2 regions of the Bradyrhizobium sp. CCBAU 45321 genome follow, and region 1 is predicted to be linked to the other one. Evidence: predicted binding sites of a transcription regulator. Region 1 holds the regulator's gene; the other holds the start of a gene.
What was found. Region 1 encodes LexA, which represses DNA repair genes until DNA is damaged. Its sites were predicted from a motif close to TGTTCNNNNTGTGTTCNG; they were not measured.
Positions count from the first base shown of each region.

Region 2: ACM43_RS02425 (single-stranded DNA-binding protein) is a predicted target of LexA. The motif match lies at 1,156-1,173, and genes of this name have one in related genera.

Region 1 is NZ_LFKZ01000014.1:43,388-46,486, forward strand. It holds gene ACM43_RS01880 (GAF domain-containing protein) at 1-566, opposite strand, end outside; gene ACM43_RS01885 (hypothetical protein) at 784-1,218, opposite strand; gene lexA (transcriptional repressor LexA) at 1,604-2,305, opposite strand; gene ACM43_RS01895 (molybdopterin molybdotransferase MoeA) at 2,482-3,099, opposite strand, start outside.
Region 2 is NZ_LFKZ01000014.1:155,546-158,644, forward strand. It holds gene ACM43_RS02420 (outer membrane protein) at 93-890, opposite strand; gene ACM43_RS02425 (single-stranded DNA-binding protein) at 1,327-1,821, shown strand; gene ACM43_RS02430 (DUF2306 domain-containing protein) at 1,970-2,368, shown strand; gene gyrA (DNA gyrase subunit A) at 2,561-3,099, shown strand, end outside.

The DNA of each region.
Region 1 (3,099 bases):
AGATTGATCCCGACCTTGGCGGCGTCCTCCCAGCGCAAGAAGCTCTTGGCGTCGTGCAAGTCCTTGATGATCAGTGGCAGGCCCGCCTTCCAGGTGCGTCCGGGCAGGCCGAAGCCGCGCGGAAATCTGGTGTGGCGGGAGTTGAATTCGAACATGTCCGCGGTGCCGTAATAGCCATCGACGAGCCCCATCTCATGCGAGAGATCAGGATCGTTGTGCCAGAGTTCGATCGCGCCGACGTGCGCCTCGTCGTCGCCGCAGAACAGCACCAGCACGGCTTGCAGGAATTCGCCCGCGAACACCGGCACCGCCACGCCGCAGGTGAGGCCGGCCGCAGCGGCCTGATCGGTCCGCTTGAAATAGGAGTTGGCGAATTTCGTGAGGATGACGGGGTGGCCACAGGCCCAGGCCTTGCCTGGAAGTCCCTCGTCATATCCGAAGTGCAGCTCTTCGCTGACGGCCTTGAACGCGGACAGCCCTTCGTCGTAGAGGCCGCCGCCGAATTCCAGCCGCATGCGCGTCCGGTCGGGTACCCAGAGTTCAACGACGCGAATGAAGGTCTTCATCGAGCCTGTCCGCCGCCTCAAGCCACTGCAGCATCGGTCATTTGGCTGCGGAGCGAACGTTCAAAATTCAGGCAGGACGGCCCAAACTTCATGCGGCGACGAGGCGCGGCGGCGGGCTCGCCGATCGAATGTCCTGAAACAAAAACCCACCGGGCTCGCCGGCCTCGGCCGGCGACGGCAATTTCAATCCCGGGCTCGGCCTTTCGGCCGAAGGGCGTCAGCCGATCGGCAGGCGCGTGATCGTGGGCCGCGTGTCGGCGACGGTCTGCGGCTTGTGCTCGCGCTCGGGGGCCGGCTGCGTCACCGGCAATTGCAGCACGGTCGCGCGCTGGCCTTCGACGAGCTGCGTCACCAGCACATATTTGCCGTCGGGAAATTCGATCGCGTCATGATGGCGATCGGGAATGTGCGGGTCGATCTTGCCGAACTTGCCGACGCGAGAGTTCACGGTGCGCGTCCAGATCCAGCGGTTGTCGTAGCGGACGTCGTCGGCGAAAGCGAGCTCCGTTCCCGGCAGCAGACAGACCGCGACGGAGGGATCGGCTTCAGAAGCGAAGCCGCGCGTCGAGGTGCCGCGGAAGGTTGTCGTGACGATCGTCTCGCCGACTACGGCGGGGCGCGTCGCGACGGCATGCAAGCTGTAGTCACACATCGGGTGCTCCTCATGCTGGGATAGCGACCCGCGTCTCTTTCGAGGCGCAGGCCTCTATCAGAGTGGAAGCATACAACGCTCTGCTCGGTTATGGGCAAATCTGCGGCTCGCGTTCGCAGCACGCGATCACATTATCTTTCCCGGATTCGATAGGAACAAACCTCGCGTCCTTGCATTCGGCCGGAGCTATCAGCACTGCCGGCACAACTCTACCGGCGAAGCAGAAATGGCTGCGCGCCTGCGCGGGCGAATGTCGCGCGGGAAGATGGACCGGACAGCCGGCGCAGAACCAGAGAAACCGTCCAGCCGGAGCGGACAAGTATCCGCTCCGATCCTGGATCGCCGATGCCGATCGAAGCGCGCGCGGCGCTTGAGACTTCCGGTATCAGTACTTCCGGTAAAGCCCGATCAACTTGCCCTGGATCTTCACGCGGTTCGGCGGAAGAATGCGGACCTCGTAGGCGGCATTGGCGGGCTCGAGCGCGATCGAGGCGCCGCGGCGGCGGAAGCGCTTGAGCGTGGCCTCCTCGTCGTCGATCAATGCCACCACGATGTCGCCGGTATTTGCGGTCTCGTTGCGCTGGATCAGCGCCATGTCGCCGTCGAGGATGCCGGCCTCGACCATCGAATCGCCGCGCACTTCGAGCGCGTAGTGCTCGCCCGAGCCGAGCATGTCCGGCGGCACGCTGATGGTGTGGCTGCGGGTCTGCAGTGCCTCGATCGGCGTGCCGGCGGCGATGCGGCCCATCACGGGCACCGCGACCGGGCGCTCGCCCTCGTCCGCGGGCGGGCTGGAGCTCGCGCGCACCTTGCCGAGATTGCCCTCGATGACGCTCGGGGTGAAGCCGCGGCGATTGCCGGCGGCGGCCTGGAGCTCGGGCAGCTTGATCACCTCGATGGCACGGGCACGGTTGGGCAGGCGGCGAATGAAGCCGCGCTCCTCGAGCGCAGTGATCAGGCGATGGATGCCTGACTTCGAGCGCAGGTCGAGCGCATCCTTCATCTCGTCGAAGGACGGCGGCACGCCGCTTTCCTTCAGACGCTCGCTGATGAACCGCAGAAGCTCGTATTGTTTGCGCGTCAACATCTCGACCAAAGTCCCCCGGTTGATGTCGTTCGATTCCGAGACGATGAAGTCGGCAATAAGCCGCTACATCCTCGAAACAAATCATGAACGGACACTATATGTTCGATATGTGTTCCGCAACTGCTTAATTTATGGTGAACGCGGCCAAACTCGCGGAATGCGTGTGGCTGGGCGGCTCAGACGGGCAGCCGGAGCACCTCGCAAGGCGTCCCTGCCTCGGCCTTCGGCGCGAACGGTGCACGCACGAGAAGTACCTGTGCCGCAGCGAGATTCGCAAGCAGGGAGGAGTCCTGATGGCTGACGGGAAGGGCGACGCGCGTGCCGTCGTCGCGCACCTCCAGCCGCGCACGCAGATAATCCTCGCGCTGGTCGTTGGCGGCGAGATCGCGGCCCAGCACGGCGCGCTCGCGCTGATGATGAATCGCTGAACGGCCCGACAGGGCGCGAATCAAGGGCACCATGAACAGGAAGGCGCACACGTAGGACGACACGGGATTGCCGGGCAGGCCGATCACGCGCATCGCGCCTAGTCGACCGTGCATCATCGGCTTGCCGGGCCGAATCGCGATCTTCCAGAACGCCATCGCGATGCCTTCGCCCTTGAGCGCCTGCTGGACCAGGTCGTGGTCGCCGACCGACGCACCGCCGGTCGTGATCAGGATGTCGGCGCCGCTCTCGCGCGCGCTGCGGATGCCGGCGGACGTCGCCTCCAGCGTATCGGCGGCAATTCCGAGGTCGATGGTCTCGGCGCCCTCGCTGCGGGCGAGCGCATGCAGGGCATAGCCGTTGGAATA
Region 2 (3,099 bases), 110 kb from region 1:
TTGCTGACTTATTGACGTCCAGCCGTCGTGCCGCAAAAAAGAAGGGCCGGCGCTGGGGCCGGCCCTTCCATCGCTCACGAAATCAGAGGGAATCAGTACCTCGCGACCAGCGGGCCGCCGAAGCGATAATTCAGCCGGACCAAACCCATGTCGACGTCCTGATATATGCGATCGGATCCGAAGAAGGCACCGCCTGGCGTCGTGAAGTCCCGGGTCTGGTGGCCCAGGAAGAGGTGGTTGTACTCGAATCCGAGCGTCCAGTTCGGTGCGAATCCGAACTCGACGCCCGCGCCGACGGTGCCGCCCCAGCGGGTGTGATCGGCCGAGGCGAGCAGGGTGCCCGCACCGGGCGTGCCTGGCGCCGCGTAGACGTCGAACTCGTCGCTGACGACGGCGGCGCCGCCCTTGACGTAGACCAGGATATTGTTCCAGGCATAGCCGACCTGGCCGGTGATCAGGCCGAAGGCATCGATCTGAGACCGGTTGCGGCTGCCGGTGACGAGCGCGGAGCCCGGGAAGACGAGGCTGACATTGTCGCCGGAGAAGTCGGCCCAGTTGCCCTGGCCTTCGACGCCGAACACCCAATTAGCGGACTGCCAGCGGTAGCCGACCTGGCCACCGACCGTGCCTCCGGTCGCGTTGTGACATCCTTCACCGACGAGGGTGCCGGCGGCGCCGGTGACGAGGCCCGTGGTGTCGACGAAATCCCAGCACTTACGGCTCGTGCCGCCGCCGCCGTTGATACCGATGTAGAAGCCGCTCCAGTCGTAAACGGTAGCGACAGGGGCCGGAGCCTTTGTGTAGGGACGCGCAGCAAGATCCGCTGCACTTGCCGGCCCCGACAGCCCCAACGCCATTGCACCGATTGCACCAAACAGAACCTTGTTCATTACAGTCTCCCCAGTTTCGTCCGCTTCTTGAAACTCCCCGAAGCGGCTGATCAGGCGCGACGCCCATATGAATCAATTCCAACGCGAATGTAGCCTAAGAATGGGGCAGAGTCCGTCTCCGGAATGCCACACTCGCCACTCAAGTGAATGGAACAACTTAATGAATGTTAAGCGGTTTTTCTCGTTCAGGGGAACCCAAGAAGGTTCCATCGGAGCGCTGCTCATTATTTTGGCAATGGGCCAGAATGGCTGTCCTATTGCGATGAAGAACAAATCTGGAACAAAACGGAAGGGGATGCTATATATGGGGATAACCCCGGGGGTGGCAGGCTGATCGGTGCCCGCAGGCGTATAGGGTCGCCCTAGCGGGCGCAGAGGAACGCGGGCAGCGGATTCGCCCTTTTGAAATTCAGTGGCATTCGGAGTGGAGAGCGCGATGGCGGGAAGCGTCAACAAGGTCATTCTGGTTGGAAATCTCGGCAAGGATCCCGAAATCCGCCGCACCCAGGACGGGCGGCCGATCGCGAATTTGAGCATCGCGACCTCGGAGACCTGGCGCGACAAGAACACGGGCGAGCGCAAGGAGAAGACCGAGTGGCATCGCGTCGTGATCTTCTCTGAGCCGCTTTGCAAGATCGTCGAACAGTATCTGAAGAAGGGCGCAAAGGTTTACATCGAAGGCGCGCTCCAGACCCGCAAGTACACCGACCAGAGCGGCGTCGAGAAATATTCGACCGAGGTCGTGCTGCAGGGCTTCAACTCGACGCTGACGATGCTGGACGGCCGCGGTGGCGGCGGCGGAGGTGGCAGCTTCGGCGACGAGCCGGGCGGCGACTTCGGCTCCTCCGGACCCGTCAGCAGCGCGCCGCGCCGTCCCGTTGCCGCCGGTGGCGGCCGCAACAGCGACATGGACGACGATATTCCGTTCTGAGGTCAAATAGCGGGCGCTCGTCCTTTGCATCGGTGTGCTCGCGTGCCGCGCTTGGATTTCTCGTCAATCAACGGGCAAGGCTTGATTTTCTAAGCTTGCCTCATGTTGTGCGTCAGACGGCGAGCCGCTGCCGATCGGGGACTGCTGCATGAGTCTTGGACCGCTTCTTGCTGCTGCTCCGGCGATCCCGCTGCATGCCTTTGCCGCGATGGCTGCATTCGTCCTCGGAATTGTTCAGCTCATCGCCCCCAAGGGCACCCTTCCGCACCGGGCTCTGGGCTGGGTCTGGGTGGTGCTGATGCTCGTCGTGGCGCTCACCTCGTTCTGGATTCACGAAATCCGTCTGGTCGGTCCATGGAGCCCGATCCATCTGCTCTCGATCTTCGCGTTGGCGATGCTCGTATTGGGCGTGACGGCTGCAAGAGCTCACAATGTTCGCCGCCACAAGATCACGATGGCCTCGATCTTCTTCGGCGCACTCGTCATTGCCGGGCTGTTCACCCTCATGCCCGGCCGGCTCATGCATACAGTGGTTTTCGGGCCTTGAGCCGTGGCCGAAATCCACTCTCCGGCGCAGGGGTTGCCGACGTCCGAAGGCTGTCCGGAAATGACCTCCCGTCACCCCGGTAAGTGCATGAAAAAACGAAGGGAAAAAGCGCTTCCGGCGGCCCTGTCAGGGTGGTTATCCAACCCTCGATGCGTTATATGATTCCCAGATAAAACCTCACCGGATTTCCCCTTGGCTGACGACGATAACAAGCCCGGCGACCAGCCGGCGCAACCCTCGGACATTCGCCCCGTCTCCATCCTCGACGAGATGAAGAAGTCCTACCTCGATTACGCCATGAGCGTGATCGTATCGCGCGCGCTGCCCGATGCGCGCGATGGCCTGAAGCCGGTGCATCGGCGCATCCTGTTCTCGATGAACGAGCAGGGCTTCACGCCCGACAAGAAGCACAAGAAGTCCGCCGGTATCGTCGGTGACGTCATGGGTAAATACCACCCTCATGGCGACCAGGCGATCTATGACGCGCTGGTGCGCATGGCGCAGGACTTCTCGATGCGCGAATTGCTGGTGGACGGGCAGGGCAATTTCGGCTCGGTCGATGGCGATCCGGCGGCGGCCATGCGCTACACCGAGTCCCGCCTGACCAAGATCGCGCTGAAGCTGCTCGAGGACATCGACAGCGACACCGTCGACTTCCAGGACAATTACGACGGTTCCGAGAAGGAGCCGGTGGTCCTGCCAGCGCGGTTCCCGAACCTGCTGGTCAACGG